Regions from separate parts of the Chitinophaga sp. 05T412 genome, predicted to be linked through region 1. Evidence: riboswitches for the same ligand, from Rfam matches in the RefSeq annotation. Region 1 holds a riboswitch; each other region holds the start of a gene.
What was found. Region 1 has a riboswitch for cobalamin ahead of AC1DFM_RS18900 (acyl-CoA thioesterase). Riboswitches for the same ligand answer to the same signal wherever they lie in the genome.
Positions count from the first base shown of each region.

Region 1 (8,022 bases):
AACCATAAAAACAGGCTCCTTTGGGCTGTTCAACCCTTCTATTCTCTGGCAACAAAAAATCAGCAAACATACCGCCCTTTCCTTCAGCAGTGAATGGATTAATGCCACCGGCAGATATAAGTATACTTATAAAAAATTCAACGACCAACACGTCCTCCTATACGATACCAGCGACTACCGCAGGAATAGCGATGTAAATGCCGTGCGGGTGGAAGCCGGACTCAACGGCACTATCAAAGGCGGTGAATGGAATACAAAAGTGTACTATTATGAATCCGCCAGAGGACTTCCCGGCTTTATTGTAAATGGTGTATTTGGCCACATAGATCGTTTGTGGGACAAAAGCTTTTTCGCTCAATCCTCTTTCAGGAAAGAAGTGACACCACGTTATAGCATCCTGCTCAACGGGAAATACGCCTACGACTATACGCATTACAAAACGCAGGATACCGCACAGTTTCCGGTAAATAATCACTACTACCAATACGAAATGTATTTCTCGCTGGCGCAGCAGTATGCCCTCACCAACTGGTGGACCATCTCCCTGTCCGGCGATTTTCAATGGAATAAATTAAACGCCAGCCTGGACAGCTTCAGCTATCCCGTCAGGTACACCACCCTCATTGCCGCGGCATCTGCAATGAATTTCAAACGGTTCAGCGCACAGACCAGCCTGCTCACCACCCTCGTGAAGGAAACGGTGAAAGTCAACACCGCAGCACCGTATCAACAAAAATTCACGCCGGCCATTTTTATTTCGTGGCAGCCTTTACCAACACCAGACCTGAAAGTGCGTGGATTTTATAAACGTATCTTCCGCATGCCTACTTTCAATGACCTCTACTATACGGCAATCGGCAACCACCTGCTAAAACCGGAGTTTGCCACACAATACGATGCAGGCATCACCTGGAATAAAACATTTACCGGTAAATGGCTGTCAATAGCAAACGTAGAAGTAGACGCCTATTACAACGAAGTAACCGATAAAATTGTAGCCATCCCCGGACAAAACCAGTTTGTATGGACCATGATGAACCTGGGCAAAGTAAAAATTAAAGGCCTCGATGCTAAAATCAGCGGCAGCTGGCCTATCACACAACAACTGCAACTCAACACCAAAGCCACTTATACCTTCCAGCAGGCATTGGATTATACCAATCCGATGGATGGCTTTTATGGGCAACAGATTGCTTATATTCCCCGACATAGCGGTACGCTACTCCTCGCGGCCGACTATAAATCATGGGAAGCCAATTACAGCTTCATCTACACTGGGGAAAGATTTAACGGCAAAGACAACGCCGCAGAAAACTACGTACCTGCCTGGTACACCAGCGATGTTTCTTTTGGCAAACAATTTCAATATAAACGTATACACGTTCACGTTACTGCACAGGTAAATAACCTCGCAAACCAGTTCTATGAAGTAGTACAAAGCTATCCCATGCCGGGTAGAAACTACCGCTTCATTGTAGCTGTTAACATTTAATGGCATTCATCATGATGAAACAAGCAAAACATATCTTACTCCTGGCTGTTGTTGTTGGCGCCGCCATCAGCTGCAGAAAGGAAAACACCATTGTGCAACCGGTGATCACACCGGTAACCACACCGGAACCCAATGCACCTTATGTAGGCATGTACCTGCTGAATGAAGGCAATATGGGCAGCAATAAAGCCTCCCTCGATTATTTCGATTATACCACCGGCATTTATACAAAAAATATATATGCCGAAAGAAATCCAACGGTAGTAAAAGAATTAGGAGATGTGGGTAACGACATCCAGATCTATGGCAGCAAACTATACGCCGTTATCAACGTATCCAACAAGGTAGAAGTGATGAACGTAGCCGATACCAAACGCCTCGGAAAAATCGATATCCTCAACTGCCGCTATATCACCTTTGCTAACGGTAAAGCCTATGTGAGCTCTTACGCAGGGCCGGTAAAAATAGATGGTGCCGCTCCCATTGGCTTTGTAGCAGAAGTAGATACCGCCACCCTGCAGGTAACACGGAAAGTAATTGTAGGCTACCAACCGGAGGAAATGGCAGTGGTAAATAATAAATTATATGTGGCTAATTCCGGTGGCTACCGCGTGCCTAATTATGATCGCACCGTTTCTGTCATTGACCTGCTCACCTTCACCGAAACAAAAAAAATTGATGTGGCCATCAACCTCGATCGGCTGAAAGCGGATAGTGAGGGCGACTTATACGTGACTTCCCGCGGCGATTATCGCAGTATTCCATCGAAGCTGTTTGTGATTGATACCAAAACAGATGCGGTCAAAAAAACGTTTGATATCGGCGCCAGTAACCTCTGCATCGCCGGTGATACCGCTTTTGTATATGGCTCTCAGTTCAGCTATAATACCGGCAAATGGACCGTTTCCTACAACATGATCAACGTAAAAACAGAAACGTTGCTCAATACCAACTTCATTACAGATGGCACAGAAAAATCCATCAGAATGCCTTATGGCATTATTGTGAATCCTGCCACCAGAGACTTTTTTGTAACAGATGCCAAAGATTATGTGTCTTTCGGCACCCTATACTGCTTCGATAAAACAGGGAAAAAGAAATGGTCAGCCGTTACCGGAGATATCCCCGGTCATATGGTTTTCGTGAAAGCAAATAAATAATCACACTAATCAACTATTATGAAAAGAAGATTTCTACTCGCAGGTATGATTACGGCTATGATAGCCGCCAGTTGCTCCAAAAGCAAAGATCAGGCAGTAACACKGGTAGATCCGGAACCAACCGGCCCCTTTTTAAACAAAGTCACTAAAGTTTTTGAATACTTCCCTGCACCCGGACAATTTATCAATGACCTGCCCACCTGGAATAAAGGCGACGACGATAAAAAAATGGCAGCCCACGCACTGGATGCGCTGTCGCAGGCAAACGGTATGATTTCACTCGGTGGCTTCGGTGGCTACGTAGTCATGGGCTTCGACCATACCATCAAAAATGTACCTGGTCAATACTCTTTCGTTGTATTGGGCAATGCTTTTGCCAATTTCGGAGAACCGGGCGTCATCTCCGTTTCCGTTGACAAAAACAAAAACGGATTACCAGACGACGAATGGTTTGAAATTGCCGGATCTGAGTACAACAGCTCCAAAACAATTAAAAACTACCAGATCACTTACTATAAACCAGATACTACCAAGGCTCCTACTCCAGATCCGGATGATAATTATACCAGCGATAAGAATTACATCAAATGGAAAGATAACCAGGGCGGTAGCGGGTATCTAGCGAAAAATATCTTCCACGACCAATCCTACTATCCACAGTGGAAAGGCGACAGCATCACGTTTACCGGCACTAAACTTTCTGCTGCCAATGTTAAAAATACCTCCAGCGATCCAGGTTCACCTTACTATGTATCTCTTCCTTTTTCCTGGGGCTATTCAGATAACATGCCTAATGACGATCCTGATGCGAGAATTAAAATCGACTGGGCAGTAGATAAAGACGGTAACCCTGTAAAACTCACCGGTATCGACTTTATTAAAGTACAGACTGGTCAACGTGCAGAAGCCGGTTGGTTGGGAGAAATTTCTACAGAAGTAACAGGTGTAAAAGATCTCAATCTAAAATAAATGATGACCATTTCTATGAACTAACACCTCAAATACCCAAAAAAGGCGGGATCACAACATGATCCCGCCTCCTCATTTGTTCCGTTTAACTATTGATGGGCACCGGATGTTTATCATCCCCAATCGCCACCAGGCTGAAAGTGCCTGATATAGCCTTCTCCCGGCTATCAGAATACATCTCTTCTATATACAATTCCACCAGCACCTTTAAGCTGGTATTGCCTACTTCCGTTACTTTACCAATTAATTCCACAATCGTACCGGCAGGAATGGGCCGCGTAAAATCTATTTGTCCGGAGGATACCGTCACCATTTTTTTACGGGAAAAACGGGTGGCTGTAATGAACGCCACTTCATCCATGAGCGACATGGCAGTGCCACCAAAGAGGGTGTCGTAATGGTTGGTTGTGCTGGGAAATACGGCTTTGAATATACGGGTCTCTGCTTTCAGCATTTTTTCCTGCATCGTCATTTTGGTATTGTTTTTAATAGTGATAAAAGAGTATCCACGCTCTTATACATATATCACAATACTTTAACGGAAGGAAGGAGAAAGGAAAAGGCAGCAGGCTATTATTATTCACAGGCAGGCAGTTAGCCAGCTAGCTGTTTTAAAAAAGACTACTATCAAAACCTGACCTGCCTCAATCCGCGAAAGCAATGTCAAAGTGAAGTAAAGGCAGGTCTCCTGGCTCGTTTTGCCGGCAAATACCTTCCCATTCCCGGAGCGGAACAGTGGCATCTTATTTACCGGTTGCAGTATAATGAGCTGCGCAAAACTTACAGTTGCGGGACAGCCTGTGATTTACACACAGTTCCCTTTTAATCCCGCCTTTCGGCGGAAACCAATACTTGCTTCGATGGTAATACGTAAAGAACCGTGGCGAAGATAGTAAATCCAGCGGATGTTGTCTTCCCCAGAAAATTCCGGAAAATTTATCGCCAATTGCTTATTTTAGCTTTAAATAACAATGCCAGTGGGTAATGAAGAAGCGGTTCTGTTGAAGAAACTGCAGCAAGGGGATGCAGCAGCATATATCACATTATACAACCAATACTACCCCTCACTTTACACCTACATACTCCACTTTGTTAATATTCCTGCTTTTGCAGAAGATGCACTACAGGAAGTATTTATAAAGATATGGGAGATCAGGGAGCGTATCAATCCGGAATTGTCCTTCAGTGGATACCTGTATCGTATTACCCGTAACCAGGTATTTAAATCGTTAAAAAAGATTACTGCCGATGAAACGCTGCGCCTGCAGGTGATGCAGGAATTACAACGGCAAACAAATGATGCAGACACCAGTCTGATATGGAAGGAGTATGAAGCATTATTGCTGGAAGCCATCCGTCAGTTGCCCCCACAGCGACAAAAGGTATTCAGGTTATGCCGGGAGGAAAGCAAAAGCTACGAAGAAGTAGCCATAGAACTGGGTATCTCCCGGAATACGGTGAAGGAACATATGGTCATGGCCATGAAAAGTATCCGCTTTTATTTTTATACTAACGCAGATGGGTTGCTTCCCCTCTTCCTGCTATCGGGTTTTGTCATCACCCAACCATAGCAAAAAAATATTTTCATCCCCACCCACCCTATTAGTCGTTTTTCGGATAGTATAGATATGTCCACCGAAAAAAACGACGCGTATAATGAGGAATTACTCCTCCGCTGGCAACAGCGGACGTGTACGCCTACGGAAGCCATTGAACTAATGGACTACCTGCGGCAGGACATGTCGAACCGTACCCTGTTAAACGAATTACAAGCCGCTTTCCGGCAGGTAACGCCCGAGGCGGCACCACCGGCAACTCATGCGGGCGACAGGGTCAGGAAGGCGCTTTTAAAGCATATACAGGCCACCCCGGTGGTGCCAGTGCAGCCTGGAGGCAAATACCGGATGCTTAAACTGGCCGCAGCAGCAGCCGTTTTGCTGGCGATAGCCGGCCCGGTTACCTACCGGTTCTGGCATCCTCATCACCCGGCAGCCCCGGCAGCCGATAGACCGGTATTCGTAGTCAACGGTACAACACCCAACAAAGCGGTACTGACCCTGGCCAACGGAGAAACAATTGTACTGGACGAAAAAGGCATGCAGCAACTGGCCCAACAAGGCAATATCCGGACAAACAACGGACAACTGATATACGAAAAAACAACCGGCGAAACCGCCACTCCACAATACAATACACTCACCACCGCCGCCGGCGAAAGCTTCCCGCTGGTACTGGCTGACGGTAGCAAAATATGGCTCAACGCCTCCTCATCCATCCGTTTCCCCGCCACCTTTGCCGGCGATGAACGCAAAGTAACACTCACCGGAGAAGCCTATTTCGAAATTGCACACGATGCACACCGGCCTTTCCGCGTACAAACAAAACAAATTACAGTCGACGTACTGGGTACACACTTTAACATCAACGCCTACACAGACGAAGCCACGGTGAATACCACCCTGCTGGAAGGCGCCGTAAAAGTAAACAGCGATAAAGGCAGCCTCCAACTGGCGCCCGGAGAACAGTCGCAGACCAACAGCAATGGCAACCAAAAAAGAATAACCGGTATCAACACCGATGAAATTATTGCCTGGAAAGAAGGCTACTTCCGCTTCGAAAACGCAGACCTCACCACCGTGCTCAAACAATTTGCGCATTGGTACGATCTCGAAGTAGTATACGAAGGCCCGGTAAAACCAAGGAAATTCTTTGGTATGATCAGCCGCCGCAGCCCGCTGCTGAATGTATTAAAACTATTGGATGCCAATAATGTAACATATAGCATAAACGGAAAAAAACTGATTGTCAAAGGAGAAGAATAACCAACTACTGATTAGCAAATGAACAGTGACAACAACCGATGAGCGGCACTAAAGCCAGAGTACAGTTGAAGAAAAACGATAGAAAACTTAACAACCAATTATCTAAATCAAAATCAGCACAAGTATGCGATTAAGTACTGATGCCTGTACCCGGTATGATAACTACCGGCGCTCCACCAAACGTCTGAAAGCCAGTAAGCTGCTGGCCTTGTTCTGCCTCGCCACTGGTATGCAGGTGCAGGCGGCTAAATCACAAAACCAGGTGGTGAACCTGTCGCTTAAAAACGCCACTGCCAAAGATGTCTTCCGGGAAATCAACAAACAAACCGGACTTAATATCCTGGCGGATGAAGCGCTACTGGAGAAAAGCGGCAGAAGCAATATTGAGGTGAAAAACATGACGGTCAATGATGCCCTGAATATTTTCATGCGCAACCAACCACTCTCCTACAGCATTGAAAACGGCGCTATCATCGTCAAAAACAAAACAGCCACACAACCAGCCAGCACACCACCGCCACCGGTAGAAATTCATGGCACCGTTACCACCGCCAAAGGACAACCACTCCCCGGCGCTACTGTTACCGTAAAAGGTACCAAACATGGTGCGGTGACTAAATCGGATGGTAGCTTCAGCATTTCCGCTAATCCCGGTGAAACACTGGAATTCTCCATGGTAGGCTTCAAACCCTGGTCCGTAAAATTCGATGGCAGCACCACCGCTTTTAAAGTAGTACTGGAAGAAGATGTGTCCAACCTGACCGACGTAGTGGTAGTAGGTTATGGTACCACCAAAAAGAAAGACCTCACCGGCTCTATCAGCTCTATCAGCAGCGATCAGATGAACAACGGCGGTGTCACCTCCAATGCCGCACAAGCCATCCAGGGCCGTGCTGCAGGTGTACAGGTGAGTCAGTCGAATGCGGCGCCCGGCGGACAAACCATTGTGCGTATCCGCGGTGGTAACTCCATCAAATCTACCAACGAACCCCTCTACGTAGTAGATGGTTTTCCTTCTGAAACCGGTAAAGATATCAACCCGAATGATATCGATGATATACAGATTTTAAAAGATGCCTCTTCTACCGCCATCTACGGCGCCCGTGGCGCTAATGGCGTAGTAATGATCACCACGAAAAGGGGTAAATCCGGCAGAGCAAACATCCAGTATGATGGCTACTACGGTACGCAACGTATCGTAAAGGAATACGATAAAATGAACGGCCTGGAGAACATGCAGGTCACCAATGCCAAAGCCATCGAAAAAGGACAACCTGCTTTCTATACAGCGGAAGACCTGACCAGTGGCCGGAACAACGACTGGTTCAAACTGGCTACCCGCCCCGGTATGGTACAAAGTCACAACATCAGCGTAAGTGGTGGTACACCGGAAGATCGCGTTTCCCTCTCCGGCAGCTACTTTAAACAGGACGGTGCCTTGAAAAACACTTCTTTCGAAAGATACTCCATACGTCTTAACTACGACCGGCAATTTTCCAAACGTTTTAAAATAGGCGCCAACGTATACGGATCACGCGCCTACACCAACTTCAAAACCTATGATGGTAACATCGTACCG
Region 1 is NZ_JBFTLN010000008.1:184,090-192,111, reverse strand. It holds gene AC1DFM_RS18915 (TonB-dependent receptor) at 1-1,492, shown strand, start outside; gene AC1DFM_RS18910 (YncE family protein) at 1,504-2,652, shown strand; gene AC1DFM_RS18905 (hypothetical protein) at 2,671-3,621, shown strand; gene AC1DFM_RS18900 (acyl-CoA thioesterase) at 3,707-4,093, opposite strand; cobalamin riboswitch at 4,283-4,486, opposite strand; gene AC1DFM_RS18895 (RNA polymerase sigma factor) at 4,599-5,192, shown strand; gene AC1DFM_RS18890 (FecR family protein) at 5,250-6,443, shown strand; gene AC1DFM_RS18885 (TonB-dependent receptor) at 6,568-8,022, shown strand, end outside.

Region 2 (6,151 bases), on a different contig from region 1:
AGACGATTGGCAGGAGCGCCCCGATATGAAGTATACGAAGCGGCTCAGGGCCTCTATTGTAGCCCGTTCCCGGTTTATTGAAGACCTGGCGAAAGAACAGATTGCCAAAGGCGTAAAACAGTATGTGCTGCTCGGCGCAGGATTGGATACGTTTGCGCAGAGAAATAAAGCCATCAGCGCACCAGTAGATATATACGAGATAGACCAACCCAATACCCTGACCTGGAAGGCAGCACGACTCCTTGAAAAAGGATACCCCATGCCCGATAATCTTCATTTTGTGCCGGTTAACTTTGAAGTGTCCTCCTGGTGGGAAGAGCTGTTGCACAGCGGCTTCCAGGTACAGCAACCCGCTTTTGTTTCCTGCACAGGTGTTACCCTTTATCTTACCCGGGAAGCAATTATAGACACGCTCCGGAAAATGATGTTGCTGACATCTGGATCATTGATAGCTATCGCCTTTTATTTGCCGGTAGCATTGCTGGAGCCGGAAGATCAGCCCCTGCTGGAAATGGCGATTAAAGGAGCTGCTGCTTCAGGAACACCCTTTGTCAGTTTTTTTTCAGAAGAAGAAATCGTCGCATTGGCGAAAGAAGTGGGATTAAAAGATATACAAACGATTTCCACGAAAGATATGACAGACCGATATTTCAGCGGAAGAACAGATGATCTGCTGCCTGCCAGCGGAGAAATATTTCTGGTAGCCAGGACCTGAACATCCCGGTGTATTTAATTTATCTAGTGTGGTGTTTTGTTTTTTGTCATCTATAGAAAGATGAGCAACAGCATTCCCCGTGCTGTTGCTTCATAATTATTCTCCTCCTTGCTCTTATTCAATAATTTATTGTACTTTCACGCCGCAATTTGGTTGCTAACATGATTTCACAATGTTAGCATTAATAGGGAATCAGGTGAAAATCCTGAGCAGACCCGCTACTGTAAGTTCTGTTATAACACTTTGACATCTGCATGCCACTGTTTTTAGAAAATAAAAATGGGAAGGCCGTTCAAAGTGAGAACAAGCCAGGAGACCTGCCATTGCAGATACGTTTAAAGCTTTCGGCGTTGAAGCTTTGAATACAGCTACCACTGAATTTATTCAGGAATTTTTTTAGTATGTCTTCCGGTGTAGTCATCGGGCGACTTCAACTATTAACCTATATGCAAAACGCATTAAAAGCGTTGCCAATGCTATTTCTAATGGCTATTGGCATTCATCTGTACGGACAGCAAACCGATCGTAGCATTACACGCGTAGATACGATGCGTGTCAGAACATTGAAGGGGGTCACTATTTCCACCATTGGATATAGAGAAGTGATTCCTTCGCAGAAATTGTCCGATGATCAGTTGAAAAGTTTGAACAGCTTTTCTGTAGCAGATGCTATCCGGTATTTCGCCGGTGTACAGGTAAAAGACTATGGCGGTATAGGTGGCCTGAAAACGGTTGATATGCGCAGTATGGGCACTAACCATATGGGCGTATTTTATGARGGTATCCAGTTAGGAAATGCCCAAAACGGACAAATAGATCTTGGGAAGTTTTCCATGGATAATATCGAATCTATCTCTGTTTACAACGGTCAGAAAAGCGAGATCTTTCAACCCGCCAAAGACTATGGCTCCTCAGGCAGCATCTATCTGAGAAGCCGGAAGCCTGTTTTCGATTCTTCCAGAACTACCCATTTCAAAGGTGTTTTTAAAACAGGTTCGTTTGATCTGATCAACCCATCTGTATTATTTGAGCAGAAGCTTTCAACAAACGTTAACTATTCCGTAAGTGGAGAATATGTTAAATCTTCCGGCCGTTATCCATACCGTTATAAAAGAGTATTTCATGACTCTCACAGTATTGCCTGGGATACCACTGCCATCAGAAAAAATGGAGATATCAATGCCGTAAGAGTAGAAGGTGGACTATATGGCAATATCAACCGGGGTTGGTGGAATGCGAAGGCATACTTTTATGATTCTGAAAAAGGCATTCCCGGCGCCATCGTTAACAATATCTGGAAACGCTCACAGCGGCAGTGGGACCGGAGCTTCTTCGTGCAAGGGTCTTACCAGAAAAATATTGTCAAAGGGTACGATTTACAAGTCAACGCGAAGTACGCTAATGACTACATGCGCTATCTCAACCCGGATACAACGTTAATGTATATCAATAATATTTTTCGCCAGCAGGAATGGTATGGATCTGTTGCCAACAAATATGCCGTGTCGAAAAAAATTGATATCAATCTGTCCACAGATGTTCAGTACAATACGCTGACCGCTAACCTGGATGGTTTTGTATTCCCTAAAAGATTCACCTCCCTCGTAGCCCTGGCCGGCGCAGGGGAATTTGGGAAAGTGAAAATACAGGCCAGTGTTTTAGGTACCTTTGTGAATGAACAGATTACCATCGGAAATACTTCTAAGGGAGATTCCGCAGCAGCAGCTCCCACGAAGCATGAAATAACGCCCGCGGTATTCTTCTCCTACAAGCCTTTTTCAAATAGAGATTTTAACATCCGCGCCTTCTATAAGAATATCTTCCGGATGCCTACTTTTAATGACCTCTATTACACGGATATTGGTAATATCCGTTTGCAACCCGAATATACCCATCAATACAACCTCGGATTTTCCTATGGGAAAAGTCGTCCGGGATCGCTGTTGAGTGAATGGCAAATCCAGGCAGATGGCTACTTTAACCAGGTCACCAATAAAATACTCGCTATTCCAAAAGGCAGTGGCATGTTTCGCTGGACCATGATGAATGTTGGGATGGTAGAAATCAGGGGAGTGGACATTGTGGGCGATATGGCTTTTAATCTTCCCAAAAATATCTTCTTCAATATAAGAGCGGCGTATACTTATCAGTCGGCACAGGATTTTACCAAACGAAAAAGTACCGAATTACAAAAGGTGACTTATGGCGGACAAATTCCTTATGTCCCCTGGCATAGCGGATCACTTATTTCGAGTATACAATATCAGTCGTGGCGACTGAACTACAGTTTTATTTACGTAGGCGAACGTTATAACAACTCCGCGAACATCCCCGTTAACTACGAACAACCGTGGTACACCAGTGATATATCTGCCTCAAAAAATATCCGGTTTAAGCACTACCAATGCCGGATTGCCGGAGAAATGAATAATGTACTCAGTCAGGATTTTGATGTAGTAACGAATTATCCGATGCCTAAACGTAATTATAAAATCATCTTATCTGTTGAGCTATGAGAACACATCCCTTATTTTTTATCGTGTTGTTGGTGTTCGTAGCTACTTCCTGCAGAAAAGAGGTGGAAGTTTTCACAAGTGAAGACACCTTGCTGGATTCGGCTTCACAAAACGGCTTTGCTGGTTTCTATCTCCTGAATGAAGGTAATATGGGCAGCAACAAAAGTACGCTCGATTATTTTGACTATACCAAAGGAGAATATAAACGGAACATTTATGCCGCCATCAATCCCACGGTGCCCAAGGAATTAGGAGATGTAGGGAACGATATTGCTATTTACGGCGGCCGGCTTTATGCGGTAATCAATGCTTCCAATAAAGTGGAAGTGATGGATGCAAGGACCGCCCGTAGAATTGGACAAATTGAAATTCCTAATTGCCGCTACATTAAGTTTGATAAAGGATTTGCCTACATCACTTCTTATGCGGGCCCTATCCAGATTAATCCCAATTACACGCAAAAAGGCTATGTCGCCAAAGTGGATACTGCTACGCTTTCTATTGTTGCCAAATGTATTGTAGGCTTCCAACCAGATGGCCTTGAAATCACGAATGGTAAAATTTACGTGGCTAATTCCGGCGGCTACATGGGCGCCGGGAGCACAGAAAAATACGAGCGAACCGTTTCTGTCATTGACCTGGCCACCTTTAAAGAAGATAAACGAATTGACGTAGCCTATAATCTCGATCACATCAAAGCAGATAAACGCGGTGACCTCTGGGTAACCTCCCGGGGCGATTATAAGAAGCTGCCTTCCCGGCTTTATTTTATTGATAAAACACTGGAAAAAGTAACAGACACCATACCTATTGCCGTGAGTAACTATTACCTGGATGGCGACTCCCTATATGTGTATAGTACGGAGTGGAGTTATATTACATACTCCAATGTTATTACCTATGGCATCGTGGATACGCGCACGCATAAGGTGGTGAGCCGCGCTTTTATCACGGATGGAACAGATAAAGAGATAGAGATACCGTATGGAATTATGGTACATCCCACCACCAAAGATATCTATGTAACAGATGCTGGTAATTACGTTTCGCCTGGCATGCTATACTGTTTTACAAAAGAAGGCAAAAAGAAATGGGGCGTACGTACAGGCGATATACCCGCACATTTTGCTTTACTGCCTAAACCTTAATCACTGAAAATTAAAGTATGAGAAACATTTTTACACTAAAATGGCTGATAGTCGTTGTGTTGTTCATTGCCTCCTGTAAAAAAGAGGAGTACCGGGCTCCCGGTATCTCTGGGGGAAACGCAGATACACTGGTACTGAATATCGGTGATAAAATTGTACTGGCGCCTAACATTACTAACCTGAAAGGAAATGATTATACCTGGTTAGTGAATGGAAAACAAATGGCGGCAGGGCAGGTAAACTATACCTTTGAAGCCGCTGTAGCGGGTAATTTCGAGGTGGTTTTTAAAGTCAATAATAAAGGAGGGGCTGCGGAACAATCTTACAAAATTAAAGTAGAGCAACCTATTGCCATATCCATAGCAGAGCAGCCGGAAGTGGCCATGTGTTCCGTAAGAGAAATCAATCCTACCATCACCGGACCAGATCGTACCGACTACGACTATGAGTGGTCCATCGGAGATTCAGTGATTGGTAAAAAAAGAAACCTGAGCTTTATTGCAACGGTAGCCGGCACCTACGAGCTGAAGTTTCGCGCCACAGTAGGCAAGCAAACAACTATTTCTTCCCGCAGCATTACGGTGAAACCGATGCAATATGTAAACAATGCATACATGGTGCTGGAGTATGCGCCCGCACCCGGTAAAAATCATAACTGGTCTATTGTAGGGTCTTCCGAATTCTGGAAGTATGGCGAAGAATATCCGCTGTCGTATAACGATTTTCTGGCCAAAGCGTCTGATATCCGGAAAGAAGATACGTATGCATCGTTGATGATCGGCTCCTGGGGCGGATCTGCCACCTTTAAATTTGATCACACCGTAGCCAACGTAGCAGGTAAGCCTGACCTGGAACTGAGAGCTACTTTTTCAAAATTAGATTTACCTGCTGTGTATGTGGCGTATGATCGTAATAAAAATGGTAAGCCGGATGCAGATGAATGGTATGAAATTAAAAATGATGATTACGGACTGGAAGATATGCCGGACTATGAAATCACTTTTACATATAATAAAACAGATACTGACGCAAGGAGAGTATACAGCTACTACAACTGGAAAGATAACCAGGATAAACCTGCATCTGGTGAAATAGTAACGAACAAAACCTTTACCAGCGCTACTACCGAAGCCGGTACTTTCTCTACCAGAGGCCTCTTCCCAGGTTTAAGCATGCCGGATATATCTACTAAAAAAGTGGTATTGCTGGATGGATGGAAAAGTAATTTCTCCCGTAAAGGTAAGCGTATCACGAAAAACGTTACCGGCGGAAACCCTTTCCAGCAGCTGCTAAGCATTGATATTGATATGGCCGTAAACAGCAAAGGAGAAATTGTGCAGTTACCAGGTATCGATTTTGTAAAAGTAGTGAAAGTCATTTATCCTATTGAACAGGATTTTATGAACGCTGGCGGAGCCACTGTAGATAGTAATATGGAAGAAGGACGCATGTTACAGGTAGCGGGGATCACTGATAAACACCTCAAAAAATAAAGAAAGCCGGGCCACCCGATTAAATATCTCACAAAAAAATAAGACTTATGAAGACATCCTTTTCTTATAAAACCCTTATAGTCGCAATTCTTGTACTGGCAGCATCCTGCTCCAAGCAAAATGATCTGTCGCCGGTGCTAACCCAACCGGAGGGAACCACTAAAACAGCGAAGGCCAATTCCTTGCTGTCTACTTCCTACACCATCACTTTTGATGGAATAGGTAGCAGCTATATGGCCGGACCTACCTCTTACGGAGATAATGCCTATTCCGCCTGGA
Region 2 is NZ_JBFTLN010000007.1:71,963-78,113, reverse strand. It holds gene AC1DFM_RS16805 (class I SAM-dependent methyltransferase) at 1-715, shown strand, start outside; cobalamin riboswitch at 847-1,054, shown strand; gene AC1DFM_RS16800 (TonB-dependent receptor) at 1,162-3,231, shown strand; gene AC1DFM_RS16795 (YncE family protein) at 3,228-4,379, shown strand; gene AC1DFM_RS16790 (hypothetical protein) at 4,397-5,872, shown strand; gene AC1DFM_RS16785 (DUF4465 domain-containing protein) at 5,920-6,151, shown strand, end outside.
Region 2: linked by a shared signal. The riboswitch ahead of AC1DFM_RS16800 (TonB-dependent receptor) and the one ahead of AC1DFM_RS18900 (acyl-CoA thioesterase) in region 1 are both predicted to bind cobalamin.

Region 3 (8,022 bases), on a different contig from region 1:
CCAGTCCTAATCCGGACATCCTTATAAATTCCTTGCGGGATATTTCCGTTTTACTCATCGTCCCAGTCATTTTTTTACAAAGCTAATATTCGCCGGCTTTTTTTCTGTGAAGGATTCATGACATGGCTTGAAAGATTTATCACTTTTTGGGAGGTAGTGATAAATCTTTCAAGTATCTGCATAGATCCTACAAAGTTCCCGGGCGATTAAGACCTTACTTTGCTATAGTAAAAAATGGAACCAATGGATAAAATAGCAAACGATAGTCACTATACATTTAAAAATGTATTGCTGGAAACGGGATTCGAGTATGAGGGAGAAGAAGTAGTGAAGACGAAGACCGCGCTTTTCTGTGTGGAAGTAGCGGAGGGGAAAATTAAAGCCATTACCCCCAATGATCCCTCCAAAACAGCCATTGATGCGAAGGGCTGGCTGATGTTGCCTGCCTTTAAGGACATGCACGCCCATTTGGATAAAATGCTTTATGGCTTGCCCTGGCAGGCGGTTTCGGCAAAAAGAAGAACCGTAAAGGATCAGATTGCGTACGAGCAAAAGATGATCCCGCAATGGCTGGAAACTTCCGTAGCGCGCACAGAGAAATTAATCGAATTTCTGCAGTCGAACGGTACCCACTTTATTCGTTCTCATTTCAATGTAGACCCAACTTCTGGCTTTGACTCCCTAAAGCACCTGGAAATAGCGCTGAAGCATAAAGAGAAAACAGCAGGAGCAGAGCTGGTGGCTTTCCCGCAGCATGGCGTGTTTTATACCAATACCGCTCCGCTGCTGAAAGAAGTCGTGAAAATGAACATCGATTTCATCGGTGGTGTAGATCCTTATTCCATCGATGGCAGCATCGAAAAAACAATGGACCTCACCACGCAGCTCGCCATAGATCATAATAAAGGCATTGATATTCACCTGCACGAAGCAGGCGAAACCGGTATCAAAACAATTGAATACCTGATCAACAAGGCCAACGAAAATCCCGTGCTTCGTGGTAAAACCTTCGTGAGCCATGCGTTTGCACTGGGACATTTATCCGCCGTAGAAACAGAGCGCATCGCAGCGCGACTGGCAGAAGCCGGCGTTGGTATTGTATCGTCTGTGCCTTTCGGCGGTACCATCATGCCTATTCCGGTGCTGAGAAAACATGGAGTAGAAGTACTGATCGGCAACGATAATATCCAGGATCACTGGAACACCTTCGGACCGGGACACATGTTGCAAAAAGCGAAACTTATAGCAGGCCTGTACGGCTATAGCTCTGAATGGGCACTGTCCAGAACATTGGGTTTTGCCACCCGGTATGTATTGCCTTTGGATGATAAAGGTAATCAGCAGTGGCCAAAAGCAGGCCACGAAGCCAACCTGGTATTCATGGATGCCTCCTGCTCTGCGGAAGTAGTATCAAGGGTTTCGCCGGTAAAATCATTAGTGCATCAAGGAAATATTGTATTCTGATAAATGCCCGTTATCTGCCCCGTGATAAATGTTACAAGCTTTGGGATGAAAAACGCAAAGCTTCGTCAGACGGGGCAGATACCTTTGTAGTGCTTAAAAATTTCATTGATATGAAGCATGTAAAAAAACTAACCGCCCATACACCAACCACACACGCGGAACCTAAGAAGTAACCGCATGATCTTATTGAAAAAATGGATTGGCCCACCGCCAATCCATTTTTTTTGCGGTAAATTGTCATATTTTACAAGTTCAACGGGCAACTTAATTCGCGGATATGATGATATATGACGACACCGGCTATATCCCTGTTCTGGGGCTACAGGAATTCAGAAAAGGTCAGCTGGCTGGCAGGGAGGAATTCCTCTTTAATGAACTCCATGGTGAACGGCATATTGAGAAGCCGCATAAGCACGACTTTTTTATTATCAACCTGTTTGAATCCGCTAAAGGCGTGCATAATATCGACTTCCACGACTATCCCATCGGTAATAAACAAGTACATGTATTATTTCCCGGTCAGGTACATACCTGGAGTATTAAGCCCAATACAACCGGTTATCAGCTGATGATACAGCAAAATTTCTTCGAGCGCTTTGCGTCTTTTTTTCGTTATTCGTTTTCGAATTATATGAATCACCCGGTGATCTCATTGACCAACGAAAATTTTCAATTGCTGAAATATGAATTTGATGCTATCAGGGATGAACTGAGTGCGCCAAATTCCGTACAGGAAGTGATCAGCGCCAGAGCCGCTGTGATTGCAGCTATTGTCAGCAAGGAAGCCGAGAATATTTTTACTGATCTGAAAGTATTCCAGTCGAACCCCAGGCTTGCAAAATTTAATATGTTGATTGATAAATTTTACAAGCAGGAAAAGCTAGTCGGGTTCTATGCTGCGCAGCTACATATCTCGGCCAACTATTTAAATATTCTTTGTAAAAATCATTTGCAGGTGTCCGCCACTAAACTGATTCAGCAGCGGGTATTGCTGGAAGCCAAGCGGCTGTTGCAAATCACTGAGCTATCCATTAAAGAAATCGCCTTTGAACTGGGCTTTGTAGATCATGCGTATTTTTCTAATTTCTTTAAAGCCCAGGCGGGGATTACGCCCACGCAGTTCAGAGAGGGATAATAAACTAATAAAAGATGCAGCGTTTTATACTAATGATGATCATTGCCGGGTTATGTTGTTTCCAAACCGTGTTGGGGCAAACCGGGACCGTAAGCCACATATTTCCTGCCAGCCATAAAGCAGCTAAGGATATATATCCGAAAGCAACGGGTCGGTTTACGCCTACCCCCGCGGAGGCAAAACGTGCAGCAGATATTGTCAGGGAAAAGCTCCAGCAAATGAACAATAAAACGTTAAAATCCCTCCGGAATAATTGGGATTTTTATGGCAAACAGTATGTTGGATTTATCGGTGAAAACGGGAAGAAAATTATCTGGATAAATTTCTTTTGGCCGGAGGACGAACTGAAAGCTAATCTGACAAAGCAAATTATTCAGGTAGAAGATGGCGGCACTTATTATTGGAATGTAAAGGTGAATCTTTCCAATGGCCGCGTGTTTGAGTTGAGGATTAATAGCAGGGCATGATCGCAAAAATAAAGTAATGACAACGACCTATGTTTCCGAAATAGTGCATCTGATTGATAGCATCATACGAAAGGATGTATGGCTGGATTTTCATGTTTATAAATATGACGGTCATAATTTGATCATTGCCGGCAGTACTGATTTGTGTTATTACCATCAGCTGGAAATTGTATTTGAGGGCGTCTTCTTTTTTCATGGATTCTTCTCCGGCTGGCATTCAGATACCAGTCAACCGGTTTTCGTACTGCCGGATAATGTAGATGAACTGAATCTGCAATTTGAAATAGAACAGGGGTATACGCTTTTTATGTTTAAAGCAGAAGATTACAAAAACAACGTGATCGTTGCTGCCGAAAAAATATCGTTTAATACGGATACGGTATTTTACTATTTGRGTGAAAACCTGGAGCCGAATCAGCGCATAGCGGATTTTGTTAAGCGGTAACCCATTCCTCTTTTTTATCTATCCTCTTCTTTATCAGGATTTTATCGTACTTTCACGCCGCATTAGGTTTTTAGCACCCATTTCAGGATGTTAAAATTAATAGGGAATCAGGTGGAAATCCTGAGCAGACCCGCTACTGTAAGTTCTATCACAACACTTTGACATTCTACTCGCCACTGTTTTTTAGCGAATAAAAAAATGGGAAGGCCGTCTAAAGTGAGAACCAGCCAGGAGACCTGCCAATGCAGATATATTTCAAAAGCTTTCGGGGATGAGGCTTTAGATAACAACTTGCACTGAAATAATTTCAGGGTCTTATTGTTTTCATATGTCGTCCGGCCAGGCTATCGGATCATTTTGGCCTACTGTCAACTGCACTAAAGACTTGTTTATAGCGTCTTTAAGCATTGATTCGTGTGCCCTGTAGCGAATGGAATTTTTATAGCGTAACACCTGCGAATACCGCGGGGAGGGCCCTTTTTGTGAAAAAATCTGAAGAGGTGAGGAGAGGGTACAACGGAAGATCGTAATAAGGTCAGTTTTTTTAAATATCAAAATAGCATCAAGAGAACAACCATTAGTAGTAAAATTTATGAAAAAAAGCGTTTTAGCCTCCGGGGCATTGATCGCCATTGTGGCAGCATCCTGTTCAAAAAAAGATAACACTGTACCAATGCCGAATGGAACAGGCCTGCAAATTGTAAACGTGCTTTCCCAAAACAGTGTGGCGCAGGAAGATACCTTGTTCTTTAAAGTGAAAGCAGATCAGGGCAGTACCTTCGCCTGGTTGGTAGATGGTAAGGATGCAGGAGTAAGTGATACCACTTTTAAATTTGTGTCCAATGATTTAGGAGAACATATCATTAAAGTAACCGCTTCTGGTAATAACCAGCAAACATCGGCGCAAGCAGCTATTACTGTATACGGAAAATACAAATACGGCACATTTGTATTAAATGAAGGAAACATGACCACAGAGAATGGATCATTGACCTTTATCAGTCCCCGCGGCATTGTAACGGACAGCGCTTATTTTAAAGCCAATGGTACTTATCTGGGCAATACGGCGCAGGATTTATGTATCAATAACAACAAAGTGTATATCATCTCCCAAAATGGTAAATCAAATGCCATGGGAAATTCTTTTAATAATGATGGGCTACTGGTAGTGGCCAATGCGGAAACATTAAAAAAGGAAGCGGCCTACAACGACGAACTGGCAACGCTCAGCTGGCCTACACATGTGGCGGTGCTGAATGAAGAAAATGTAATTATCCGCGACAATAACGGTTTGTATCGCTTCAACACCGTTACCAAAGCACTGACCTTCATCAAGGGAACCCGGTCTGCCGCAAAGATGACCATGGCCATTTCCAATAATAAGATCTTCGCCGCTGCCGGATCAAAAGTATACGTAGTAGAAGCTAATAAAGATACCCTCACTTATGCGCTGGATATGAAAGCCGGTGTGAGTGGCGTGATAAAAGCCAGTGATGGTAACCTCTGGGTATCTACCACCGGATCTCCCGCCAGAATTTCCAAAATCAATTACAGGGACTACTCTTTAATCAAAGCCAACGATATTACTGCGGGTAGTGTAAGTGCCGGTTGGGGCGCTACGCCAGGCATTACAGCCAAAGGAGATACACTTTACTTTAGCGGCGCCGGCACCAAAATATACCGTCATATTTTTAGCATGGGCTCCACAGAATTTATGGTGGATGCAAAATCAATGGTAGAAAACGCCAATATTGTGTATAACAACATTGCCGTGCATCCGGTGACTGGCGAAGTATATATGAATACCATGAAAGGCTATGGCTGGGATTACCTGATTAATAATATCAGCGTGTTTAACTTCAGCAATAAAGCTGCTGTAAGTGCTAATTATAAGAATTACACGAATTTCCCGGCGGGAATTTTCTTTACGTACTCTTTTAATTAGGCTAGATACAGATATAATGAGACTGTCCGGAAACCCGGACAGCCTCATTATATCTGTTAAAGGTAATATAGCTCTCCAATGAAAATTATTTCCAGGTAATTGGTAAGTCCTTTAACTCAAGACTAAAATGTCCGGTACCTGGAGCTGGGTCAAAGAAGTTAATAGGCAATATTTTTAGCATTTTCACAGCGGGCAATACTTTGGATATTTTTATGACTGTTTTAAGTGGTGTATCGGTATATAGATCATTGCTACGATCCTGCGTCCCCAGTAGTACTTCTTCACTTCTATACTCGTTGCCCTCAACGTCCACAACCCGGATAGGATCGACAAGTATGCTTCTGTTTGCATCATGATTCACTAGTGTTAGGATCACATTAATCGTTTGTGCTTTTGTATTTCCTTCGCAGCGGATGAAGTGGAAGTCAATCTTAGCCGCCGTGACCGTCTTAGTAGGCGTATTAATTTGCAATGACTTCTTTAAGTATTCATTTTCTTTCTTTAGCTCATCGCAATTTGTCTGGGCTATTACGATTTGACAGGTGAATACAAAAAAACAAGACAGTACAGCAATGGGTCGCATAAATGGTTATTTAAGGGTTAGAGAACAGGTTACTCATTAATACTTGAATATAAGAAATAAAAGTAAATTCTCCTACTCCAGAAATTACCGGGTAAATGGATCTATGATGACTATTGTAAGGATAAAGAACATAAAGAGCCCCATGGATGTTAATTCCCTTATAGATTATTCTTTCATGTATTTTTCAAAAAGCTTTACCGCCCAGGATTTAAGGTCGTCATATTTGGTGTCGTCATTTACACCAATAGCCGGATTCAAATGAGTGTTCCCTTTGGTGGCGCAGAGCAGGTATTTGGGACCTTTTAATTCAACAGAGATGGGCGAAAATTCGGTTTGTACACGCAATACGGTGTTGCCATCTTTATCCATTACATAGAAAAGCTGTTTGTTATAAATTCTGCCTTTGTTCTCATTTTCGTAACGCTCATAGACGATTACATCATAATCTTTCCATTTAAACTGGTCAATACAAAAATCATCTTTCAGATGATCCGGCAGCTTACCTTTTTTGGATGCCTCATAGAGTTTGTCTTTATACGGCTTAGCCTTATCATAGTCCTTTTGGCGATAATATATCTGTATTAATTTAGGATAAACACCTATATCGTCCGGACTCAATTGAAGTAGTGTTAAATAAGAGGTGGCTGCTTTATTAAGATCTCCATGCAGGTATTCCAATAGCCCGATATTGTACAAGGTATTGATATAGGAGGGAGCGTCCTGAGGTATCTTTGATTTTGCCACATAATAGGCTTCCAGTGCCTTGATGTGCTGACCTTTTTCTGTTAGGATTTGTGCCAGCATATTATAGGCTGCGTCAGGGCATTTATCAAGCGTAGTGGCTTTGGTATAGGCTGCTGTTGCATCATCCAGTTGTTTAAGGCCATAATAAGCACCTCCCAGGGCACTATAATTCTCGGCATCATCTGGTTGTAGACTGATCGCAGTTTTAAATAGTATAATGGCTTCGGTAAACTTCTCCATGTAAAAGAAGGTCATCGCCTTTAAGTAGTAAGGCTTTGGATCTTTCGGGTCTTTGGCAATAGAGAGATCCAGGTATTTGATGCAACCCTCACTATCCTCCTTCATGAAATATGCGGCTCCTATATAATAGAGTGATTTTGCCGTGTAGTCACTTACGTTACTGGTATACTTTTTAGTAATCTCGTCAAATTGTTTGCTTTCGGATAACGTTTTCAGTTCATCCGTAATTTTATCTTGTGCCCATATTGAAAGACTGGAGCAGGTAAGCGTTACAGCCAGCAGGAATGTTTTCATCTGTTTGAGTATAGGTATAATATGGGCAAATATATAAGATCAGCTGGAAAATCAGGAGGGTGGTAGCGCTAAATATAAGTTAATACATGGCGACAGCAAGAAGAACGGAACAGGAAGGTATATTCATCGACTTTGAACGCGCCAGACGGCCTATTGTTCTTTCAGCTGCTGCCGCAGTACATGCAGCGCCTTTACAATATGCTTCTCCACGGTGCTCACTGAAATACTCATTTTATGCGCAATAGCCTGGTGCGACAAATACTGCATCCGGCTTAAGATAAATGCTTCCCTGCATTTCTCGGGCAGTCCATTGATGATATAATGTATTTTCTCTTCCAGCTTTTTGCTGTCGATGGCTGGTTCACCGGCATGAGCAGATTGATACTGTGCCTGTTCTTTCAGGGCGGCATATTGTTTTTGTCGTAGTAGCCGTTGCCGGAAGCGGTCAATCATGCCATTTTTCAGCATGGTTTGCAGATAGGCGTAAAGATGATCGGTATTTTCTATCCCTGCACGTTTGGTATATAGCCGAACAAACACATCCTGCACCACTTCCAGCGCATCTTCTCTGTTACCCAGCAGCTTATACGCGGTATTCAATAAGCGGATGAAGTAACGGTCGTAAATGGCTTCGAATGCAGTAATATCCCCTTCTTTTAGTAACCGGAACAGATCGCTGTCGGTGATGTTGGAATACGGCTTCAT
Region 3 is NZ_JBFTLN010000007.1:313,645-321,666, reverse strand. It holds gene AC1DFM_RS17780 (amidohydrolase) at 1-58, opposite strand, end outside; gene AC1DFM_RS17775 (amidohydrolase) at 244-1,464, shown strand; gene AC1DFM_RS17770 (AraC family transcriptional regulator) at 1,742-2,599, shown strand; gene AC1DFM_RS17765 (hypothetical protein) at 2,614-3,066, shown strand; gene AC1DFM_RS17760 (hypothetical protein) at 3,083-3,511, shown strand; cobalamin riboswitch at 3,558-3,769, shown strand; gene AC1DFM_RS17755 (DUF5074 domain-containing protein) at 4,104-5,456, shown strand; gene AC1DFM_RS17750 (hypothetical protein) at 5,542-6,039, opposite strand; gene AC1DFM_RS17745 (tetratricopeptide repeat protein) at 6,205-7,317, opposite strand; gene AC1DFM_RS17740 (RNA polymerase sigma factor) at 7,468-8,022, opposite strand.
Region 3: linked by a shared signal. The riboswitch ahead of AC1DFM_RS17755 (DUF5074 domain-containing protein) and the one ahead of AC1DFM_RS18900 (acyl-CoA thioesterase) in region 1 are both predicted to bind cobalamin.

Region 4 (8,022 bases), on a different contig from region 1:
CTATCAACCAGCAGGTGTTGGATACGGGCATTATTTTGCAAAATACCTACAAGCACCAGTACCTGGATTTTTCGTATAAGACCCTTTATAATTTCAGTGGGCATAGAGATACGATTAAAATAATAGTAGAAGATATTTATCCGGAGAAGGATAATGAGTATAGTATCAGTGAGATAAAGCTGGATGCGATAAGGTACTATTAAGCCTTTATATTTTTTATGAGGCATAGATGAAGAAGCCAGTATTTTGGCTAACCCGGGACCATGCCCGCCAACCAGTCCGCCGCTGCAATTGCCTGACAAAAGAATGATAAGAAGACGCCGGATAAGGGTTCTCCAGCCTGATATTGTCTAAAAGACATAAATATTTTTTGCCTAAAAGTTGCAACTATTATTTTTACGCGTATTTTTAACGCTTATTAACCGATTGACCATAAATACCCTTGGTAAGTATGGTTGTCGAAATCAACGCAGCACCGTCATTTATGCAAGAATTCCAGTTAGAAGACCACCCTCACCAGCGGTTAAACATATTAACGGGTGAATGGGTATTAGTATCGCCACATCGTACCAAAAGGCCATGGAATGGCAAAGTAGAGAAAGTAAATAAGGAGCCCTTGCCTGCCTACGATGCCGGCTGTTATCTCTGTCCCGGCAACGACCGGATGGGTGGCGACCAGAATCCGGATTACACCGAGCCCTTTGCCTTTACCAATGATTTTGGCGCCCTGATGGCAGACACGCCTGCTGGCGTAGAACAGGTAGATCAGCTGCTGCATGCACGTGGCGTAAAAGGGATTTGCCGCGTGGTTTGCTTTTCTCCCCGGCACGACCTGACCCTACCTCTGCTGGACGTAGCAGATATCCGAAAGGTGATTGGATTATGGGAAGATGAATTCCGCCAGTTATCCGCAGATCCGGCTATTAAGTATGTGCAGATTTTTGAAAACAAAGGGGACATCATGGGGTGCAGTAACCCTCATCCACACAGTCAGATCTGGGCAACCAGCGATTTGCCGGCAGAACTGATTAAAGAAACATCTCACCAGAAAAAATACTATGAGGCTACCAGTAAAAGCTTACTCCAAAGCTATATTGCGCAGGAGTTAGAGAAGCAGGAACGTGTGCTGGTAGAAAATGAGCATTTTGTAGCACTGGTGCCTTTCTGGGCAGTATGGCCTTTTGAAACCATGATTGTCAGCAAACGTCATGTACCGGATATGACGCATTTTACAGAAGATGAAAAACAGGCATTAGCGTCGATTCTGAAAATACTGGCTACTAAGTACGATAATCTTTTTGAAACGTCCTTCCCTTACTCCGCGGGTATGCACCAGGCGCCTGTGAATAGCGGTGAACATCCGGAGTGGCATTGGCATATGCACTTCTATCCGCCATTATTACGCTCTGCGTCTGTGAAGAAATTCATGGTAGGATATGAGTTGCTGGCCAGTCCACAGCGTGATATTACGCCGGAATGGGCCGCTAAGAAATTACAATCCCTCTCCGATGTACATTACACTTTGCTGGAAACGGTAAATGCAGGATAATAATAAAAGGCTGACGATTTCGTCAGCCTTTTATTATTATTTATTCATGAAACACCGGCATAGCAGGGAAGTACCAGCCGTTGTACGTCAATGTTTTTTTCAGGGTAGTAGTGGTGGCATCGTAAATCAATACACGGTTGATGTTACCGGTCATTGATCCGTTGAGGGTGGTGGCTACCAGTTCATTGGTTTCTTTGTTATAAGCAGCGCCTGCACCATAGAAATACTGGCCGGTAGGCAGCGTGATAAATGGTGTAGTTAAAGAGGCTGCATTGCCAATTACATAACGATACAATTGGGTACCGCCGGCAAAGCCGTTGTTACGCACAATGTAAATAGCACTTTCCTGCGTAGAAGCGCTGATGCCTGCATGACGCCATGCACCCCATGGAGACGGTACGGTGAAGCCCAGTTTTACCGCTGTGCGGGTGAGTGTAGCGGGATCAATACGCACCAGGGAATCTGCTGTGGTAGCATATACTGCCCCATCTTTACCAGCCGCAAAGCCAAGGTTAGCGGCGCCGAATTTTTTTACTACCGCGTAAGTGCTGCTGTTCAGTGCTACGATACCATCTGTTTGAGATAATACAAAAATGTAGCTGCCGAGTTTCAGCATATCGCCGGTATAGCCGGATACGCCACTGATTTTAGTACCTACTGCCAGGGATGGTAACGTAATAGGATATACGCCATCGGCAGCGCTCAGCAAGCCATGGGTAGCGTCTACGCCGAGGAAGGCATGTCCATCGTTAGCAGGGAGGGTACTGATGCGACCTGTTTCCACCATGCTGCCACCATCGGTAACTACCAGCGGGCCGCCTGCTTTTACCACGATGTATAACTTGTTGTTGAAGAAGGTAGCAAATTGCAGTGTGTTGGAGGCGCCGCCTAATGCGCCCGTAGGGTTTTCCAGTTGATATACATTCTGTACCAAACTATCACCACTATACGAATAAAAATGAAGGTCGCCGGTGCCATGCCCAAACCAGCCTTCGTTGGCAATAAAGAACCCATTAGCATACTTGCCGGTGATCAATGAGGCGGTAACACCGGTTTTAGTGTTGACGTCTAACTTTTGTAATGAGGACGATGTTAATGCGTCTTCTTTTTTACAGGAAGCGATCAATAGGGTAAACGCTACAAATAAGCAGGACAATAACTGTTTTTTCATATAATACTTGTTTTGATTGATGACATACCTTTCCCTGTCCGGATGGTTGGTCCGGAAAAAAACAACAAATCAAAAGGCCGATGTTAGTACATCTGCATAAGGCGCCCTGGGGTAAATAATACTTTACACAATAGAATATATGCCGTTAGGCTTACATCCCTGGCCTTTCACCCGAAAGCGCTGAATGATTGTTTACAGCTGGCAGGTCTTCTGGCTCTCCTGCTTTTCCGGTAACCTTCCCATCTGCAGTTGGCAGACAGTGGTTTGGAGTATCCGGAAAAAACGATTCATTCGAAAATGAATGCAGGATCACAGCTACGGGGATAGCTCCGGTATTTCACCGGATTCCCTTTTAATCCCGCCAATGGCGGGAACCAATTGTGGATGCAAACGTACGGGAAATGGAGCATAAAGCAAAAAGCATAAAGCAAAAAGCTATTGTCGCGCATGATCATTGCGTATATTATTAACGCTTTAATCACTCGCAACAATAGCTTTTTGCTTTTTGCTTTCAGCTTTCGGCTAAGCCTTCATTTGCCATGATTTTGTTCTCGTAAAAGCGCGTATTCCCTGATGCGACAACGTTGCACCAAACCCCGAATGTTTTCTGCCCGCCCAGGGTAACCCGGCAGTAACGCGGTCGCAGCAGTTCCAATAACCAGTGCCACTATTTACCTGCGACAGAATTTCTTCTGCTCTCGCCTGGCTGTTGGAATATACAGATGCGGTCAGGCCATAATCCGTTTCATTCATAAAGTGTATGGCATCTTCATCTGACTGTACTTTCATAATACCGATAATGGGCCCAAAGCTTTCCTCCTGCATCACTTTCATTTTGTTGTGCACATGTACCAGCACGGTGGGCTCAAAGAAGTTGCCATCATGATCAATGCGTTTTCCTCCCAGCAATAAGGTAGCGCCTCTGATCAGCGCATCTTTTACCTGTGCTTCCAGTACCTCCAGTTGTTCCGGCCGGGTTAAGGCGCCAAAGTATACGCCTTCATCAGTAGGAAGACCCAGTTTCCACGAGCGCACAGCTTTTACAAATTCAGCCACGTATTCATCGTATACTTTTTCGTGTACGTATATCCGTTCTACGGCGCAGCAGCTTTGTCCGTTATTATAGAAGGCGCCATCGGCGGTAGCTGCAGCTACTGCGGCGATGTCGGTGATATCATCTGTTACATAGAGCGGGTCTTTACCTCCCAGTTCCATTTGGCAGGGCACCATTTTCTGCGCTACTTTTTCATAGATGGATTTCCCGGTTTTATAGGAGCCGGTAAAGAAGTAGCCATCAAAGCGAAGGCCCAGCAGTTGTTCGCCGGCATACTTGCCACCGATGCCTACTTTAAAAGCATTTTCATCCACGCCGGCTCTTACCAGCAAGGTTTCTATTTGTAAAGCAGTGAGGGTGGCATATTCAGATGGCTTGTACAGCACGCTGTTGCCGGCCAGTAGCGCCGGAATAAACACGTTGACGCCTACCAGATACGGGTAGTTCCAGGCAGAAATATTACAGATCACGCCGAGCGGTTCGTACGTTACTTTCTCTTTCAGTGTATCCGTATTCGTTACCCATTCGTCTGCCAGGTATTTTTCAGCATTGTCAACCATCCATTGGATGCGGGTTCTGGCGCCATTGATTTCATTGCGCGACTGCTGGAGTGGTTTTCCCGTTTCGGAGGTGAGAACGGCGGCTAGTTTCTCGATATTTTTTTCCAGCAGGTCACTGAATTTACGGATGATTTTTATACGCTCGGGTAAAGGTGTTTTTATCCATTGAATTTGTCCCATGCGGACCTGTGTATATTTGTTCATCAGAGAATCGTCCGTATCGTCACGCAGGGTTTTAATGGTTGCTCCTGTAGCCGGATTAATGATTTTCATGGTTAATGGTTTCTTACTGCTTGAATAAATTGTGCTTTGATTTTCTGTGAAAGCGGGTTCGTTTCTTTGTTGGGCATTCTTTCGGGATGCCATTGTACACAAAGCATAAAAGCTTTGTCGGTTTTATCTTCAAACTCGATGCCTTCAATAATATTATCTGCCGAAGTAGCGCTGATCATCAGGTTGCGGCCCAGGTGACCGGGATGAATAGCCTGATGATGGGCACTGTTTACCTGTCCGCTGGTGACACCGGTAATGCTGTGTAGCAGCGTGTTTTCGCGGATGGTAACGTCGTGTATTTTATCTTCGGTACCTTTTTTATGGATGCTGTTGGCGGCTTCGCCGATGTCTTCATATACTTTTCCGCCTTCCAGGATATTGATATATTGTAACCCTCTGCAGATGCCGAGCACAGGAATGTGCTGCTGCTGCGAGTATTCATAGATCTGTTTTTCAAACGCATCTCTTTCCGGTGAAAAGTGCGCCGGCTGATGCGGATAAGGAGTGGTGCCGCCATAATAGGAAGGCAATACGTCTATACCGCCTGTCAGTACAAAACCATCGCAACCGGGAATGTCCTGTATGTTATGATCGATATAAGAAAGGATGACCAGCTCCAGGTCTTCACCCAGTTCTGCTGGCGTGAACCAGCGTTGATAATTAGGGGCGCTGGCTTCCGTTAAACTGATCCCTATTTTTTTCTTCATAGCTACAACGCGTTTAAGTATAATTGTTTGAAGTCTTCCCGACTCACCGGTTTAGGGTTGTTGGGATGTGCGAAGTCGGCCAGTGCCAGATCTGCGAGGGTATCTATATGTGTCTCTTTCACGCCTATTTCGCGGAGGTGATGCGGAATGTTCACCTGGCTGTTGAGATCAAAGAGATACTGCACTACCGCTTCGCCGGTTTCTTCTTTCAGTTCCAGGGTTCTGGCAATGCGACGGAATTTGTCTTCAAATCCGGCGATGTTAAATTGCATGCCGTAAGGAATATTCACCGCATTGGCGAGTCCGTGATGCGTATCCAGCAAGGAGGACAGCGGATGCGCCAGGGAGTGTACCACACCAAGGCCTTTCTGAAAAGCGATGGCGCCCATCATGGAAGCCATCAGCATATTGCTTCTGCTTTCCAGGTCCGGTTGATTGGTAGCTTTTACCAATGATTTATTAATGAGATAGATACCTTCTAAGGCAATGCCATCGCACAGGGGATGTGGATTCTTTGCCAGGAATGCTTCCATGTTATGGGTAAGCGCGTCCATGCCGGTGGCGGCGGTAATAAAGGGCGGTAACTCCATGGTGAGCATGGGGTCTGCGAATACAATTTTCGCCATGAGTTTAGGCGAGAACAATATTTTTTTCTGATGGGTGTCGTCGTCAGCAATGATAGCGCTCCTGCCCACTTCACTGCCGGTGCCGGCGGTGGTAGGAACGGTAATGAAATGAGGAACGTCGTTGGTAACGTAGATGTCGCCGCCAATGAGGTCATCGTATTTAAAGAGGTCTTCCCGGTGGTGGATGCGAAGTACAATAGCGCGGGCCACGTCTATGGCGGCGCCGCCGCCGATGCCGATGATGCAGTCGCGCTGCGTGGCATCCCATTGCTCGGTGCCTTTATATACATCGCTTTTTACCGGGTTTTTGTGGATATCGCTGAATACTTCCACCGACAGCTGATGAGCGTGCAGGTCGGCCACAATGCCTTTGAAAAAAGAGAGGCTGGCCACGGTGGGGTCAGTAACGATCAGGGGGCGTTTAAGGCCGTTTTTCTGCAGGTATGCAGGTAATTCTTTGATCACGTCTGCACCGAAACGGATGGTGGTTGGAAAGTTGTACTGAAATGCCATATGCTGCTGCTTAGATGATTTCGAAATATCTTTTAAGTTCCCAGTCGGTGACTGCTTTAGCGTATTGTTTCCATTCCCATTCTCTTGTTAAGGTAAAATGTTCTACGAAATCAGCGCCAAATAATTCTTTCGCCAGGGCAGAGCCCTTCATTTGCTGTGTGGCGATATGAAGGTTCTGAGGTAATACACCATTACTGGTATCTTTGTACCCATTGCCGATGGTCGCTTCTTTCTCCAGTGACAATTTATTTTTCACGCCATACAGTCCTGCCGCGAGGCAGGCGGCTAATGCGAGATAAGGGTTGGTATCTGATCCTACTACCCGGGTTTCAAGACGGGTTGCTTTGGGGTTGCCCGGTAATGCCCGCAGGGCCACAGTTCTGTTATCAATGCCCCAGGTGAGTGTAGTAGGCGCCCAGGCACCTTCTACCAGTCGTTTGTAGCTGTTGATGGTAGGCGCTATCATCGGGAGTATCTGCGGGAGGCAGTGTAGTTGTCCTGCGATATAGCTTTTCATCAGCGTACTCATTTTGCGCGGATCTTTCTCATCGTAAAATAAGTTGTGTTGATTATCGGCATCCCATAAGCTTTGGTGTACGTGACCGCTGCATCCGGGGAGATTTTCATTGATTTTGGCCATAAAAGTGGCCAGTATACCATGTTTGTAGGCAATTTCTTTGACGGCGGTTTTGAATAATACGGCCTGGTCGGCGGCGGGCAGTATATTGGCGTACTTAATGGCTGCTTCATATACGCCGGGACCGGTTTCCGTATGTAGTCCTTCTACCGGAATATCAAATTTTACCAGTTGTTCAAACAAGCTGCTCATGTACTCATTTTTCAGCGCGCTGCGTAAAATGGAGTAGCCAAACATGCCGGGTGTCATGGGTGTTAGCTCCCGGAATTGCTTCTGATGGGCGGTATCCGGTGTTTCCGCAAAGTTGAACCACTCAAATTCCTGGGAGAAGTAGGGAATAAAACCATGTTGGGTGGCATCGGCCAGTACTTTACGAAGTAGCTGCCGGGGACAGGTGTAGGCAGCGGTATTATCTTCCGTGACAAAGTCGCCCAGGAAAAAAGGAACGTCATTTTCCCAGGGAATTTTCCGGAAGGTGCTGAGATCTATTTTCACCTGTGCATCGGGATAGCCGGTGTGCCAGCCGGTATACTTCACATTGTCATATACCACATCGCTCATATCCCAGCCAAAGGTCACGTCGCAGAATCCCAGTCTGCTTTCCACTACGGAGGCGAATTTTTCGGCAGCAATATATTTTCCTCTCAACACTCCGTCGATATCGGTGACGGCTATCTTCACTTTCCCGGATGGGTGCTGCTTTACGTAGGCTAATATATCTGATGTAGTCATGTATGGGCAGGTTTAAATATTTTATACAACAAAAAAGCGATGATTAAAATAGAGAAGTAAATACCTCCCAGTAAGGGATTGAAGAAGAACATGGCGATAATGGAGATGGTGGCGATGATCAGTGAAATCAACGGGAAAGCCGGGTAGAAGGCCACTTTGAACGGACGAGGTAAATCCGGTTCCCGTTTTCTCAAAATGAT
Region 4 is NZ_JBFTLN010000025.1:17,608-25,629, reverse strand. It holds gene AC1DFM_RS33705 (hypothetical protein) at 1-203, shown strand, start outside; gene AC1DFM_RS33700 (UDP-glucose--hexose-1-phosphate uridylyltransferase) at 452-1,549, shown strand; gene AC1DFM_RS33695 (DUF5074 domain-containing protein) at 1,590-2,720, opposite strand; cobalamin riboswitch at 2,904-3,114, opposite strand; gene AC1DFM_RS33690 (aldehyde dehydrogenase family protein) at 3,243-4,607, opposite strand; gene AC1DFM_RS33685 (gamma-glutamyl-gamma-aminobutyrate hydrolase family protein) at 4,610-5,314, opposite strand; gene AC1DFM_RS33680 (iron-containing alcohol dehydrogenase) at 5,317-6,453, opposite strand; gene AC1DFM_RS33675 (glutamine synthetase family protein) at 6,464-7,822, opposite strand; gene eat (ethanolamine permease) at 7,819-8,022, opposite strand, start outside.
Region 4: linked by a shared signal. The riboswitch ahead of AC1DFM_RS33695 (DUF5074 domain-containing protein) and the one ahead of AC1DFM_RS18900 (acyl-CoA thioesterase) in region 1 are both predicted to bind cobalamin.